2 regions of the Dechloromonas sp. ZS-1 genome follow, and region 1 is predicted to be linked to the other one. Evidence: predicted binding sites of a transcription regulator. Region 1 holds the regulator's gene; the other holds the start of a gene.
What was found. The regulator sigma-54, encoded in region 1, starts transcription at its own class of promoters, with help from an activator protein. The targets are predictions, from matches to a motif close to TGGCACGCTTNCTGCTNA.

Region 1 (8,108 bases):
GTCCTCGATGCCTTGCAGGCGGAGCGCCTGCTCTCCGATTCCCGCTTTGCCAGCCAGCGCGCCAGCCAGCGCGGCAGCCGCTACGGCAATGCCCGTCTGCGTCAGGAACTGCGTCAGCAAGGCGTCAATGACGAAGACATTACCGAGGCACTCGATGGCGCGGGTGAAGAGGTGGAGCGCTGCCGTCAGGTGTGGGCCAAAAAATACGGTCGACCGCCGGAAAGTGCGGAAGAACGTGCCAAACAGCTCCGTTTCCTGCAATATCGCGGCTTTTCCGGCGACAGCATTCGCCGGGTGATCAGCGGAGCAGATGAATGAGCATTGCCGATAATGCCGCGACCCTGTCGGCCAACAACCTGAAAAAGCGCTACAAGGCGCGTACCGTCGTCGAAGATGTGTCCTTCCAGGTCCGCTCCGGCGAGGTCGTTGGCTTGCTCGGCCCCAACGGTGCCGGCAAAACCACCTGCTTCTACATGATCGTCGGTCTGGTGGCGGCCGATGGGGGCGAAGTCCAGCTCGACGACAGCCGTCTGACCCATCTGCCCATGCATGCGCGGGCCCGCCAGGGCGTCTCCTATCTGCCGCAGGAAGCCTCCGTCTTCCGCAAGCTCAATGTCGAAGACAACATCCGGGCCATCCTGGAGTTGCAAAACCTGTCCGCCAAGGACACCGACGAGCGTCTGGAAAACCTGCTGGCCGAACTGCACATCGCCCATGTCCGGCACGTCAATGCGGCGGCTCTCTCCGGTGGCGAGCGCCGTCGCTGCGAAATCGCGCGGGCCCTGGCCACCAACCCGCGCTTCATCCTGCTCGACGAACCGTTTGCCGGGGTCGACCCGATTGCCGTGCTGGAAATCCAGAAAATCATCCGTTTCCTGAAGGAGCGGGGCATCGGCGTTCTGATCACCGACCATAACGTACGCGAAACCCTGGGGATCTGCGACCACGCCTACATCATCAACGCCGGTCGCGTGCTGGCGTCTGGACGGCCGAACGAAATCGTCGATAATGAAAGCGTCCGCAAGGTTTACCTCGGCGAGCATTTCAAACTTTGATCCCTCCCCTCGCCTGACACCGACCCATCGATGAAACCTGCTCTCCAGCTCAAACTGTCCCAGCATCTGGCGCTGACGCCCCAGTTGCAGCAGTCGATCAAGCTGTTGCAGCTGTCCACCATCGAGATGAAGCAGGAAATCGAACGCTACCTGCTCGAAAATCCGATGCTGGAACGGGAAGACGATGGCGAGCTCGGCTTTGCCGGTGCCCAGCAGTTTGATGCCCCGGCTAACCGCGAGCAGGAAGCCGAACGGAGCGAGACACCGCCGGCCGGTGAAGAGCGGGAAAGCCTGCCGGAAGGCATGGGCGAAGTCGATGATGATCGTTGGACCAGCGATGCCGGCACCTATTCCGGGGCCGGTCGTGATGAGGACGATGACAGCGACGCCCACGACATTCATGCCGCCACGGTCAGCCTGCGCGACCATCTGGGCTGGCAGTTGGGCATGACTCAACTCTCGGAGCGCGACCGCAGTCTGGTGCGTTTTCTGATCGAAGCGCTGGACGACGACGGTTACCTTTCTGCCTCGCTCGAGGAACTGCTCGAAACCCTGCCGCCGGAATATGAAATCGAGCTTGAAGAGCTCGAAATCGCGCTGCGTCACATCCAGAATTTCGATCCGACCGGTATCGGCGCGCGTACGCCGGCCGAATGCCTGCGCCTGCAGTTGCTGGCCCGGCGCGATGAGCCGGCCTGTGATCTGGCCTTGGTCATCGTCGACAAGCATCTCGAATTGCTGGCAGGCCGTGATTTTGCCCGTCTGAAGAAGTTGACCGGCTGTGACGACGAGACCTTGAAGGCGGCCCACGCCTTGATCGTCAGTCTCGATCCGCGCCCCGGTGCGCCCTATGCCCAGGTCGAAGCCCGCTACATCACGCCGGATGTGATCGTGAAGAAGCTCAAGGGCAAATGGACCGCCTACATCAATCCGGATGCCTATCCGCGGTTGCGCATCAATCGCCTGTACGCCGAAATCCTGGCCAAGCAGCGTCGTGGCAACGGCAACATGACGGCGCAGCTCCAGGAAGCCCGCTGGCTGATCAAGAACGTCCAGCAGCGCTTCGATACCATTCACCGCGTGACCCAGGCCATTGTCGATCGTCAGCGCCAGTTCTTCGAACATGGCGAGGTTGCCATGCGTCCGCTGGTGCTGCGCGAGATTGCCGATATCCTCGGCCTGCACGAGTCGACCGTATCGCGCGTGACGAGTCAGAAATACATGGCGACGCCGCGCGGCATCTTCGAATTGAAGTATTTCTTCGGCAGCCATGTCGCCACCGATACCGGGGGCGCTTGTTCTGCAACCGCTATCCGGGCGCTGATCAAACAGCTGATCGCTGCGGAAGATGGCAAGAAGCCCTTGTCGGATAGTCAAATATCCGAAATACTAGGCCAACAGGGGATCGTTGTAGCGCGACGCACGGTAGCCAAATACCGCGAGTCCTTGAACATTCCGCCTGTTAATTTACGCAAGACCCTGTAGTGAGAGGAGAATTAAATGAATCTGCAGATCGCTGGTCATCACATCGAAGTCACGCCGGCTTTGCGCGAATATGTCGAAAACAAGCTCGACCCCGTTATTCGCCACTTTGACAAAGTTACCGGGGTGAACGTCGTTCTCTCCGTCGAAAAGCTGAAGCAGAAGGCGGAAGTGACCGTGCACGTACCGGGTAAGGACATGCATGTCGAAGAATCCGGTGACGATCTCTATGCTGCGATCGATGCCATGTTTGACAAGCTGGACCGTCAGGTTCAGAAGTACAAGCAGAAGGTGCAGGATCACCACCGCGGCGAAAAGGCCGCCCACCACATGGCTGACTAACAGCCGCCAGGCCGCGTTTCCTTTCGGAAATGCGGCCTTTGTGTTTCTTCGTAGCCCATGAATCCGTTGTCCAATCTCCTGTCGGTCTCCCAGGTTCTCCTTGATCTGGAAGCCGGTAGCAAGAAACGCGTCTTCGAACAGGCAGGTATCCTGTTTGAAACGCATCTCGGCATTGCCCGTTCGGTCATTTTCGACAGCCTGTTTGCCCGCGAAAAGCTGGGCTCCACCGGGCTGGGCCAGGGTATTGCCATCCCGCATGGCCGTATCAAGGGCCTGAAGCAGGCTGCTGGCGCCTTCATCCGTCTGCCAGCCCCGATTCCCTTTGATTCACCCGATGGCCGACCGGTCAATCTGCTTTTCGTCCTGCTGGTGCCGGAACAGGCGACCGAGCAGCATCTGCAGATTCTGTCCGAACTCGCTCAGCGCTTTTCCGATCGTGCCTTCCGTGACGCCTTGGCCGCAGCACCGGATGCCGACTCCATCGTGGCCCTTTTTTCCTGATTGACCTGCGTGCGCCATATTCGTCTCGTCCAGCTTTACGAGGACAACCGCGAAAAGCTCCTGCTCAACTGGATGCAGGGGCATGAATCCGACCGCAAGATCGAACTGCGGCACGCCAATATCTACGGTGCCGATGTCGTCGGGCACATCAACATCATCCACCCGGAACGTTTACAAGTCTTGGGCCAGGCCGAGTATGACTGGGCCTTGCGCATTGGCGAACGGCGCTTCGGACAGATGTTCAGCGACCTGCTTGCAGCGCAACCGCCGGCGGTGATCGTCGCAGACGGTATCGCTCCGCCGGAGTCCCTGGTCGAGGCATGCCGCCTCTCCAATACGCCCCTCCTCTATTCTCCGAAGCCGGCATCGGCCGTCATCGATCTGCTGCGTATTTACCTGTCGGCGCGCTTGGCGGATACGGTCAGTCTGCACGGTGTGTTCATGGACGTCTTGGGCATGGGCGTTCTGATCACGGGTGATTCCGGCGTCGGCAAGTCCGAGTTGGCGCTGGAGCTGATTTCCCGTGGTCATGGTCTGGTCGCAGACGATGTCGTCGAAATGGCCCGGATTGCCCCGACGACCATCGAGGGGCGCTGCCCGGGCATGTTGCGTGACTTCTTGGAAGTCCGTGGCCTGGGCCTGTTGAATATCCGCACCATCTTCGGCGAGACGGCGTCACGTCGGAAGATGAAGCTGAAACTCATCGTTCACCTGCAAAAAACCGTGGCCGGCAGCGATGCGCCGCGTTTGCCGCTGGATGCCCAAACCCAGGAAGTCCTCGGTGTCCCGGTCCGCAAGGTGGTCATACCGGTGGCGGCCGGTCGCAACCTGGCGGTGCTGCTGGAAGCGGCGGTACGCAATACCATCCTGCAATTGCGTGGCATCGACAGCATGCAGGACTTCATGGACCGTCAGCAGCGCATGATGCTTGACGAAGAAGGCTGATTTACCGATAGTCCTGTCGTTCCATCACCCAATTTCAGGAGATCTGTCATGAAGAAACTGCTCGTTTTGTTGGCAATGGCTGTGGCAACTTCGGCATCCTACGCAGCGGATGATTGTGCAGCCCGTGCTGCTGAGAAAAAGCTGGCCGGTGCGGCCAAGAACAGCTTCATGAAGAAGTGTGAGAAGGATGCGATGGGGCCGGCAGGTCAGGCCTGTGAAGCCAAAGCCAAGGAAAAGAAGCTGGCCGGCGCGGCCAAGAACAGCTTCATGAAGAAGTGTGTTGCGGATGCCAGCTGATTTCTGCTGACAGCGCGATGCCAAGACTGGCCACCTGCGGGTGGCCGGTTTCGTTTACGCCCTAACGGATTTCGAATTCCGCACCTTCGACTTCCGGATCGTGATGCGAGGTGCCGAAAGACAGGGTTCCCCGTCCGGTGAGAATATGCCGGTCACGCCGCAGCACGATCTCCGGTTGGCTGCGATAGCGGATGAAGCAGCCATTGGTGCTGGTGTCGATCAACTCGATGCCATGTTCGTGCCATTCGAGGCGCGCATGCATGCGTGAACTCTTGCGGTCGTTGAGGCGAAGCTGGCAACTTGGATCACGCCCGATGGTCAGCACCGGCTGATCGGCATCGATGGTGAACAGCTGCCCTTCGAAGAGCAAGGTCATGCGCCGTTCCCCCTCACTGGTCGTGGCGGGCGGCAGGGGAAGCCAAGGCAGCTGGAAGAGATGCAGCAACTGCTGGTCATCGCGAACCGTTCGCTGCAGGGGGTCGGGTTCGTTGCGCACAAGAGAATGAGCAGGCAGGTGCGCGATCAGTGCCGGGCTGCAAAGAATCTGGTCGCGTCGGGCCATGCCGGCGATACGGGCGGCACAGAGGACGGTGCTGCCGCTCGGTCCATGCGGGGTCATCTCCGTGCCGCCCACGTGCATGCCGACGCGGATACCAAATTGCACGCCTTTGAGCGGCGGGAGATCGGCAATGCGCTGCTGCATTTCAAGGGCTGCCTGGCAGGCATCCTCGGCTTCATCAAAGATCGCCAGCACTTCGTCACCGACCTGATGGGTGATGCTCCCGCCCATCCCCTCGATGACATTACGAATCCGCTTCAGGCAACGGTCGATACCGTGACCCAGGGTGGACTCGTCCAGCCGCTCGTATAGCCGCGCGCTGCCGGCAACGTCGGCAAACAGGATGGCGCAGGTGCGAGGCGTGGCGGTCATGGCGGCGGCAGATTTATCCCATCAGGTTAATCGGGATGGTACCGGACATTGGCATGTCTTCGCGATCAAAAGCAATATCCCCCTCTTCGACCTCGGTGTCGAGCGTGAGGTTGCGGAAGTCGAAGAGGGCGTTGTCGCCCAGGTGGGAGGGCACCACGTTCTGCATGGCGGTGAACACCGATTCCGTACGGCCGGGGAAGCGCTTGTCCCACTCCGCCATCATTTCCTTGATCTTCTGGCGCTGCAGGTTTTCCTGGGAGCCGCAGAGGTTGCACGGAATGATCGGAAACTCCATGCCGCGCGCGTATTTGGCGATATCGGCTTCCGCGCAGTAGGCGAGCGGACGGATGACCACATGGGCTTTGTCGTCGGTCACCAGCTTGGGCGGCATGGCCTTGATCTTGCCGCCGAACAGCATGTTCAGGAAAAGCGTGTGCACCATGTCATCGCGATGGTGGCCGAGGGCGATCTTGTTGCAGCCCAGTTCCTTCGCCGTCTTGTAAATGATGCCGCGGCGCAGGCGGGAGCACAGGGAGCAGGTGGTCTTGCCTTCCGGGATCTTCTCCTTGACGATGGAGTAGGTGTCCGCTTCAACGATCCGGAAGTCGATGCCCAGTCCGCCCAGGTACTGCGGCAGTACGTGTTCGGGGAAGCCCGGCTGCTTCTGATCCAGGTTCATCGCAATCAGGCGGAACTTCACGGGGGCGCGCTTTTGCAGCGCCATCAGCATGTCGAGCAGCGTGTAGGAATCCTTGCCGCCGGACAGGCAGACCAGAATGGAATCCCCCTCCTCGATCATGTTGTAGTCGCCAATGGCTTTGCCAACGCGGCCTTCGAGGAGTTTGCGGAGCTTCAGGAGGGTATTGGAGTGGGTCATGATGCGGATTCGCCGTGTTTTCGGCGGTCGACCGGAAAAAACGGCAAGTTTACCGTGTTTGCGCGGGCTAAAATTGACCTTTTTCCCGAAGCGCACCGATGTCCCTGCCCGACGCCACCCCCGACGCCCTTGCCCACAGTGCCCGTTTGACCGATCTGCTTCGGCGTGAGATCGCCGGCAACGGCGGCTGGCTGCCCTTCTCCCGTTTCATGGAAGGCCTGCTCTATGCGCCGGGCCTGGGCTATTACACGGCAGGGGCGCGCAAGTTTGGTGCGGCGGGCGATTTCGTCACGGCCCCGGGTATGACCGGCCTGTTTGGCCAGGCGCTGGCGCAACAGGTGGCGCAGGTGATGGCGGTATCGGTGCCGAGCGTGCTTGAGATTGGCGCCGGAACCGGACGACTGGCAGCCGACCTGTTGCTCGAACTGGAGCGTCTGGGGCAATTGCCGACCGAGTATTGCATCCTGGATCTGTCGGCCGATCTGCGTGAACGTCAGCAGGCGACGATCGCCGCGGCAGCGCCCCATTTGCTGGCCCGTGTGCGCTGGCTGGATGCGTTGCCGACCCGCTTCAGCGGCGTTGTCGTGGCCAATGAGCTGCTCGATGCCATGCCGGCGGACATCGTGGCCTGGCAGGAAACGGGTATCGCTGTGCGCGGCGTTGGGCTGGATGATGCTGGCGGATTCGTTTGGGCGGATCGTCCGGCCAGTGGCACCCTGCTGGCGGCCGCTGAAGAAATCGGCGCGCAGTGCCAGCTTCCGCCGGGTTTCGAGAGCGAGATCAGCCTGGCCGTGCGGGCCTGGGCGGCCGAATGGGGGCATCGTCTCGATTGCGGTGCCCTGCTGCTCATCGACTATGGTTTTCCGCGCCGGGAGTTTTACCATCCGCAGCGCGGCCGCGGTACGCTGATGTGTCACTACCGGCACCATGCGCATCCCGATCCCTTCTATCTGCCGGGCCTGCAGGATGTCACGGTGCATGTCGATTTCACGGCCGTCATTGCCGCCGCGCACGCCAGCGGCCTCGAATTGCTGGGCTACACGAATCAAGGCCAATTTCTGATCAACTGCGGCATTCTCGACTGCCTGGCCCAGATTCCGGTCGATACGCCGGATTACCTGCGCGCCTCGGCGGCCGTCGGCAAACTCCTGATGCCGCACGAGATGGGCGAACTGTTCAAGGTCATGGCCCTGGGTCGAGGGATTGAGACCAGCTTGCTGGGCTTCACGATGGGCGATCGCTGCGGTCGACTGTAAAAAGCCGGCCAATTTGCCTAAACCGGGTTTCCTGCCTAAAGTGAAAGCATCAACGCACGCAAGGACGCATCATGGACATCGCATCTGTTGGCAGCCTCAGTTCTGCCCTCTCACAAGCCCAGACCGGCGATGCGGTGGGCACGCTGGTCATGAAGAAGGCCCTGGACCAGCAGGCTCAGACAGCGCAGCAGTTGATTGATGCGCTGCCCAAGGTGCCGAGTAATCCGCCGAATCTCGGCAACAGCGTCGATATCAAGGTCTGACGCGCCTTACGCGCGCTGACTGGCAGGTAGCGTATCCAGCCAGTCCTTCAAGGTGGCCGCGACCAGCGGCCATTCTTTTTCGTGGGTCACGGCGTGACCCATCTCGCGGAAAATGTGTGCCGTCTTGCCGTAGGTCTGAGCGGCTGTCTGGACCAGAAA
Region 2 (8,108 bases), on a different contig from region 1:
AGTCCCAGCGTCGTGCCGCTGCCGCACAGGATGCCGGTTACTTCAAGTCGCAGATCGTGCCGATCGTCAAGCAGACCCGCAAGGGCGAAGTGGTCTTCGATGCCGACGAGTACATCAAGCGTGGCACCACCGTCGAAACCCTGGCCAAGATGAAGCCGGCGTTCAAGAAGGACGGTACGGTCACCGCCGGTAACGCTTCCGGTATCAACGACGGCGCTGCCTTCTTCGTGCTGGCTGCAGCCGATGTGGCTGCCAAGAATGGCCAGAAGGCCATGGCCCGCATCGCTGGTTACGCCGTGGCCGGCGTGCCGAACGACGTCATGGGCGAAGGCCCGATCCCGGCGACCAAGCTGGCCCTGAAAAAGGCTGGCCTGACCCTGGATCAGATGGACGTCATCGAATCCAACGAAGCCTTTGCCGCGCAGGCCCTGTCGGTCTCCAAGGTGCTGGGTCTGGATCCGGCCAAGACCAACCCGAACGGCGGTGCCATCGCCCTGGGTCACCCGGTTGGCTGTTCCGGTGCCTTCATCGCAACCAAGGCCCTGTACGAACTGGAACGCATCGGCGGCAAGTACGCGCTGGTCACCATGTGTATCGGCGGCGGTCAGGGTATTGCGGTCATCTTCGAACGCGCCTGATGCAGCGACGGCCTTCCGGCCGTCTCGCCCCAAGCCCTGCCGGCCTGTGCCCGCAGGGCTTTTTCTTTGCACCACGCTGAGGCTGTATCGCACCGCGCTGGTGCGTATGTCATGTTTGGTGCAGGGAATGGCCTTGATTTGATGGATGTTTTTCGGGTGGCATGCTTGCTGCTGTAGTTAAGCCGGGAGCATCCTCAGAGACGAGTGTCCATCATGAACTTCTATAACGAGATGTATGACGCCAATGGTGGCGTCCGGGCGCATTACCAGGGGTACGATGCCTGGCTGAAATCAACGCCGAGCGAGCGCATCGAGCGCAAGCGGGCCGAGGCCGATCTGGCTTTTCACCGTGTCGGCATCACCTTTGCGGTGTATGGCGAAGAGGCGGGCAAGGAGCGGCTGATCCCGTTCGATATCGTGCCGCGCATCATTCCGGCCAGCGAGTGGAAAGCCCTGGAGCGCGGCATGCGCCAGCGCGTCAAGGCCTTGAACCTCTTCCTGTGGGACATCTATCACGATCAGGAAATCCTGAAGGCGGGCATCATTCCGGCCGAGCAGGTGCTGAACAATGCCCAGTACCGGCCGGTCATGCAGGGCGTTGATGTGCCGGGTGGCATCTACGCCCATATTGCCGGGGTCGATGTGGTACGGGCCGGGGCGGGCGAATTCTACGTGCTGGAAGACAACCTGCGCGTGCCCTCCGGCGTCTCCTACATGCTGGAAGACCGCAAGATGATGATGCGGCTTTTTCCTGAACTCTTCGCCAAGCACAAGGTGGCGCCGGTACAGCACTATCCGGACATGCTGCTGGAAAAACTGCGGGCGGTGGCACCGCAAGGCGTGGCCGATCCGACGGTGGTCGTGCTGACCCCCGGCGCGTATAACAGCGCCTATTTCGAACACAGCTTCCTGGCTCAGCAGATGGGTGTGGAACTGGTCGAGGGGCGCGATCTCTTCGTCAAGGACAATGTGGTCTATATGCGGACGACGCAGGGGCCGCAGCGGGTGGATGTGATCTATCGCCGCATCGATGACGACTTTCTCGATCCGCTCGCCTTCCGTCCGGATTCCGCACTCGGCGTGCCGGGCATCCTGAAGGCCTATCAGGCAGGCAATGTCACATTGGCCAATGCCATCGGGACCGGGGTGGCCGACGACAAGTCGATCTATCCCTATGTCCCGGAGATGATCCGCTTCTATTTGGACGAGTCGCCGATCCTGAACAACGTGCCGACCTACATGTGTCGCAAGCCGGAGGAATTGAAGTACGTCCTCGATCATCTGCCGGAGCTCGTCGTCAAGGAAGTGCACGGGGCCGGGGGGTACGGCATGCTGGTCGGGCCGGCCTCGACCAAGGAACAGATCGAGCGCTTTCGCCAGTTGCTGATTGCCAAGCCGGACGGCTACATCGCCCAGCCGACCTTGGCGCTGTCCAACTGCCCGACCTTTGTCGAGGAGGGCATTGCCCCGCGCCACCTCGATTTGCGGCCGTTCGTGCTGTCTTCGGGCAAGTGCGTGAACATGGTGCCGGGTGGCCTGACCCGGGTGGCCCTGACCAAGGGCTCGCTGGTGGTCAATTCGTCGCAGGGCGGCGGGACCAAGGATACCTGGGTGCTGGAGGATGAATCATGCTGAGCCGTACTGCCGATCACCTGTTCTGGATGTCGCGCTACATCGAGCGTGCCGAGAACCTCGCCCGTTTGCTCGATGTGACTTACCAGATGTCGCTCGTGCCGCAGTCCGAAAGCGCGGCGAATCAGAGCTGGCACGCGATCATCGCCCTGAACAGTCTGGAGGAGGCTTTCGCCGCCCGTTACGACACGGTCAACGGTGAAAATGTCCTCAAATTCATGGTCAGCGATCCCGATAACCTGTCGTCCATCCACAGCTGCCTGCGTCTGGCGCGTGAAAACGCCCATGCGGTGCGCGGCACGGTGACCACGGAAATGTGGGAAACCATGAACTACACCTGGCTGGAGGCCAAGGACCGCAAATTCGACCAGATTCTCAATGCCGGCATCGGCGAGTATTTCGACTGGGTCAAGATGCGCTCCTCGCTGTCGCGCGGGACCACGCTGGGCACCCTGCTGCAGGATGAGGCCTTCCACTTCATCCGCCTCGGCACCCTGCTCGAACGGGCGGACAACACGGCGCGCATCCTGGACATCAAGTACCACGGCCTGCATCCGCAAGCGGAAGAAGTGGCGACCGATTTCTACCAATGGGGTGCCTTGCTGCGGTCGGTCTCCGGCTTTGAGGTTTATCGCAAGGTCTATCGCGATGTGATCACGCCCGAGCGCGTTGCCGAACTGCTCATCCTCAATCAGGACATGCCGCGCTCCCTGCGTTTCTGCATGAAAGGCGTGCTCAAGAACCTGGAGTTGCTGGCCAATCGCCAATCCGGCGAAACCCGCCGTCAGGCCGGTCTGCTCGAAGCGCAATTGCGCTACGGGCGGGTCGAAGACATCCTGGCGGAGGGCCTGCATGAGTGGCTGACTGACTTCATGGATCGCATTTATCAGCTGGGCAACGGCATCAGTCGCGACTTCCTCGTGCCGATGGGCGAGGCGGCCTGAGCGCGGGGGATTGAAGCGGGCGGGGCGGCCCGCTATGCTGCGTGATTCCTCACCCAGCGCCGGAGCCGCCCATGTCCCGTTTGTTGCCCGCCGTCGATCCTGACGGCCTGCTCGAATTTTCGGTCGTCTATACCGACCGCTCCCTGAATCACATGTCGCAGGCCTTTCAGGGCGTCATGCGCGACCTCTCGCGCGGCCTGAAGCAGGTCTATGGCGCCACCTCGGTGGCCATCGTGCCGGGCGGGGGGACATATGGCATGGAGGCGGTGGCGCGTCAGTTCGCGACCGACCAGAAGTGCCTGGTCATCCGTAACGGCTGGTTCAGTTACCGCTGGACGCAGATTTTCGAGGCGGGGCGCATCCCGGCCTCGGCCCAGGTTCTGAAGGCCGGCCAGATCAGTGCCGGCGATACCGCCCCCTTCGCGCCGCCGCCGGTCGACACCGTGGTGGCGACCATTTTGCGCGAGCGTCCGGCCGTGGTTTTTGCCCCGCATGTGGAAACGGCGGCCGGCATGATCCTGCCTGACGATTACCTGAAAGCCGTCGGCGAGGCCGTGCGGGCAGTCGACGGCCTGTTCGTGCTCGATTGCATTGCCTCGGGCTGCGCCTGGGTCGATATGCGTGCCTGCGGTGTCGATGTCCTGATCAGCGCCCCGCAAAAAGGCTGGAGCTCGACGCCCTGTGCCGCCCTGGTCATGCTGGGCAAGCGCGCCCGGGCTCGCATCGATGGCACGACGAGCACCAGCTTTGCCTGCGACCTGAAGAAGTGGCTGCAGATCATGGAAACCTATGAAGCCGGTGGCCATGCCTATCACGCCACGATGCCCACTGACGGCCTGGCCCAGTTGCACGCCACCTGGCTGGAAATGGAACAGATCGGCTTCGAGGCCTTGCGCGAGGCGCAATGGGCGCTGGGCCGCTCGGTGCGCGCCCTGCTTGCCGAGGCGGGTTATCCCAGCGTGGCCGCCCCGGGTTTCGAGGCGCCGGGCGTGGTCGTGAGCTATACGACCGATCCGGATATTCAGAATGCCAAGAAATTCATCGCCCTCGGCCTGCAGACTGCCGCGGGCGTGCCCTTGCAATGCGACGAGCCGGCCGGCTTCCGGACCTTCCGGATCGGTCTCTTCGGGCTCGATAAACTGACTCAGCCCGAGCGGACGGTGGATGCCCTGCGTACCGCCCTGGGCCAGCTCGGCTGAGGCACCGAAGCGGTGCGAGGCAGCCTGAAAGCAGCCTCGCACTGGTGCATGCAGGCAATGCCCCTGCCATGAAATTCAATTAAAACAGCGTTTTACAGCCTGGTTCGCGTCTTGCTATCGGGATGGCTGAGTCCATTTCGGGAGCTGTCCTGTGTCCATTCATGTTGCGCTGAACCACGTCACCACGTATCGCTATGACCGCCTGATCAATCTCGGGCCGCAAGTGATCCGCCTGCGTCCCTGCCCGCATGCCCGGACGCGGGTTTTGTCCTATGCCCTGAAAGTCGGCCCGGACAAGCATTTCATCAACTGGCAGCAGGATCCCCAGGGCAATTATCTGGCGCGCCTTGTGTTCCCCGAGCCGACCCGGGAGTTCAGCATCGAGGTCGATGTGGTTGCCGAAATGTCGGTGATCAATCCCTTCGACTTCTTCCTCGAGCCGCATGCCGAGCAGGTGCCGTTTACCTATGAGGCCTGGCAGCGTCACGAGCTGGCGCCCTTCCTCTATGCCGTGCCCGGCGGCCCGGCGTTTGAGGCCTATCTCGCCGGGATTTCGCGCGAACCGGCGCGCAGTGTCGATTTTCTCGTTGCCCTCAATGCCCAGCTGCAGCGTGACATCCGCTACACGATCCGGATGGAGCCGGGCGTGCAGACGCCGGAAGAAACCCTGAGCAAGCGTTCCGGCTCCTGTCGTGATTCGGCCTGGTTGCTGGTTCAGCTGTTGCGTCACCTCGGGCTGGCGGCCCGTTTCGTTTCCGGCTATCTGATCCAGTTGACCGCCGACGTCAAGCCGCTCGATGGCCCGGGCGGCCCCGATGCCGATTTCACCGACCTGCACGCCTGGTGTGAAGTTTATCTGCCGGGGGCGGGCTGGGTCGGGCTCGACCCGACCTCCGGGCTCTTCGCCGGGGAGGGGCACATTCCGCTCGCCTGTACGCCGGAGCCGGCCTCGGCGGCGCCGGTCACGGGCTGCCTCGACGAATGCGAAACCACCTTCGAGCATCAGATGAGCGTGACCCGGATCTGGGAAGCGCCCCGTGTCACCAAACCCTATACCGACGCGCAGTGGGCCGAGATCGATGCGCTGGGCGGGCAGATCGATGCCCGCCTGCAGGCAATGGATGTCCGCCTCACGCAAGGCGGCGAACCGACCTTCATCGCGGCCGATGATCCGGATGGGGCGGAATGGAACACCGATGCCCTCGGGCCGACCAAGCGTGTGCGCGCCACCGAACTTTTCCACCGCCTGCGCGAGAAATACGGGCCGCACGGGCTGATGCATTTTGGCCAGGGCAAGTGGTATCCCGGCGAACAGCTGCCGCGCTGGTCGCTCAACTGCTTCTGGCGCAAGGATGGCGAACCGATCTGGCCGACGCCGCGCCTGTATGCCAACGAAAAGCTCGATTACGGCGCAACCAGCGCCCATTCCGCGCTGTTCCTGTCGCGTGTCGCGGAAAAGCTGGGACTGGCGGCGAAATACGTCTTCCCGGCCTACGAAGATGTTTTCTACTACCTCTGGCGCGAACGCCGCCTGCCCGCCAACGTCGATCCCTTCGATGCCCGTCTGGACGATCCGCTGGAGCGCGAACGTCTGGCCAAGGTATTTGCGCAGGGTTTGTCGCACACGGTCGGGCATGTCCTGCCGATCATGAAAAATACCGCCCAGGTCTGGCAGACCGGCCCGTGGTTCCTGCGCACGGAGCGCTGCTATCTGGTGCCGGGCGATTCGCCCCTGGGCTACCGCCTGCCGCTCGATTCACAGCCCTGGACGGCGCGCAGCGAGTTCCCCTATGTGCATGCGCCGGATGCCGCCGCCTGCCAGGGGCCTCTGCCTGCTGCCGCCCATTTGCGGGCACGGGCGGCGTCGACCGTCGGACAGGCGCAGGCCACGCAGCAGGCTACGCGCGGTCGCCATCCCTGGGAGAAGGCGTCCGAGACCGTGCCGGGCTTCAAGGAATCGGCCGCCTGGATCACGCGCCTTGCCATGTGTGCCGAGCCGCGCGATGGCCGCCTGTACATCTTCATGCCGCCGACGCAGTGTCTGGAGGATTACCTGGAAATCGTGGCCGCGGTGGCGTCGACCGCCGAGGAGATGGACATGCCGGTCATCCTCGAAGGCTACGAGCCGCCCGCCGACCCGCGTCTGACGCATTTCCGCGTGACGCCCGATCCGGGCGTGATCGAGGTCAATATCCATCCGGCCAAGAGTTGGGCGCAACTGGTTGATCAGACGACGCATCTCTACGAGGCCGCCCACCAGTCGCGTCTGACTTCCGAAAAGTTCATGCTCGACGGTCGCCACACCGGCACCGGCGGCGGCAATCATTTTGTCCTTGGGGGCGCCACGCCGGCCGATTCGCCTTTCCTGCGCCGTCCCGACCTGCTGCGCAGCCTGGTCGCTTACTGGCACAACCATCCGAGCTTGTCCTACCTGTTCTCCGGCCTGTTCATCGGCCCGACCAGCCAGGCGCCGCGCATCGACGAGGCGCGCAACGACAGCCTCTATGAACTCGAAATCGCTTTCCGCCAGATTCCGCCGCTCGGCGAAGCCTGTCCGCCCTGGTTGGTGGATCGGCTGTTCCGTAACCTGCTGGTCGATGTGACCGGCAATACCCACCGTTCGGAATTCTGCATCGACAAGCTGTTTTCCCCGGACGGTCCGACCGGACGCCTGGGGCTGCTTGAGTTGCGCGCCTTCGAAATGCCGCCGCACGCGCGCATGTCGCTGGCGCAGCAACTCCTGCTGCGCGGCCTGATCGCCCGGTTCTGGGAGGAGCCGTATGCGCCGCAGCGTCTGGTGCGCTGGGGGACCACGCTGCACGATCGTTTCATGCTGCCGCATTTTGTCGAGCAGGATTTCCGCGATGTGATCGAGGAAATGAACCTGGCCGGCTACGCCTTCCAGCCCGAGTGGTTCGCGCCGCATTTCGAATTCCGCTTCCCGAAGTACGGCGATTTTGCCGTCAAGGGGATGACCCTGGAGGTCCGTCATGCGCTCGAGCCCTGGCATGTCATGGGCGAAGAGGGGGCGATCGGCGGCACGGTGCGCTATGTCGATTCGTCCGTCGAGCGTGTGCAGGTGAAGGTCAGCGGCATGGCGCCCGATCGTTATGTGCTCACCTGCAATGGTGTGCCGGTGCCGCTGCAACCCAGCGGGATCCAGGGCGAGTTCGTGGCGGGAGTGCGTTACCGCGCCTGGCAGCCGGCCTCCTGCCTGCATCCGACCATCGGTGTGCATGCGCCGCTGGTCTTCGATCTGGTGGATACCTGGATGCAGCGTTCGCTGGGCGGTTGCCAGTACCATGTGGCGCATCCGGGCGGGCGCAATTTCGATGTCTTTCCGGTCAATGCCTTCGAGGCCGAAAGCCGCCGTCTGGCGCGCTTCTTCCGCTTCGGGCATACGCCGGGCAGGGTGGAGGCCGGGGCGCCTGAAGTCAGCGCCGAGCATCCGTTTACGTTAGACTTGCGCCGTTTTTGACCGAAAAAGGCGCGTTGACCGCCGCTAAGGGCTGAAAAGCACCGCAAAGACCGCTTTTCAGCCTTTTTCACTGGCCCCCTTTTTCTTCACGCATGGCCCGTACCTTACTCGCAATCTATCCCCGGACCGCCGGTCGCTACGATGAACTGCTGCGCCCGGACGGCGACGTCCGTCCGCACTGGCGGCAGTTTTTCGGGCATCTGGACGACGTGTCGCC

Region 2: the regulator sigma-54 is predicted to act here: its motif matches at 796-813, upstream of AACO21_RS05630 (circularly permuted type 2 ATP-grasp protein).

Annotation. Positions count from the first base shown of each region.
Region 1 is NZ_JBDIYD010000001.1:271,740-279,847, reverse strand. Features, by position in the region: gene recX (recombination regulator RecX) at 1-318, shown strand, start outside; gene lptB (LPS export ABC transporter ATP-binding protein) at 315-1,055, shown strand; gene AACO21_RS01365 (RNA polymerase factor sigma-54) at 1,086-2,540, shown strand; gene raiA (ribosome-associated translation inhibitor RaiA) at 2,556-2,879, shown strand; gene ptsN (PTS IIA-like nitrogen regulatory protein PtsN) at 2,937-3,380, shown strand; gene hprK (HPr(Ser) kinase/phosphatase) at 3,390-4,325, shown strand; gene AACO21_RS01345 (hypothetical protein) at 4,374-4,622, shown strand; gene AACO21_RS01340 (adenylate/guanylate cyclase domain-containing protein) at 4,684-5,553, opposite strand; gene ttcA (tRNA 2-thiocytidine(32) synthetase TtcA) at 5,567-6,430, opposite strand; gene AACO21_RS01330 (SAM-dependent methyltransferase) at 6,529-7,686, shown strand; gene AACO21_RS01325 (YjfB family protein) at 7,758-7,949, shown strand; gene AACO21_RS01320 (alpha/beta hydrolase) at 7,956-8,108, opposite strand, start outside.
Region 2 is NZ_JBDIYD010000003.1:115,024-123,131, reverse strand. Features, by position in the region: gene AACO21_RS05635 (acetyl-CoA C-acyltransferase family protein) at 1-638, shown strand, start outside; gene AACO21_RS05630 (circularly permuted type 2 ATP-grasp protein) at 852-2,273, shown strand; gene AACO21_RS05625 (alpha-E domain-containing protein) at 2,267-3,214, shown strand; gene AACO21_RS05620 (alanine--glyoxylate aminotransferase family protein) at 3,286-4,413, shown strand; gene AACO21_RS05615 (transglutaminase family protein) at 4,565-7,891, shown strand; gene AACO21_RS05610 (circularly permuted type 2 ATP-grasp protein) at 7,984-8,108, shown strand, end outside.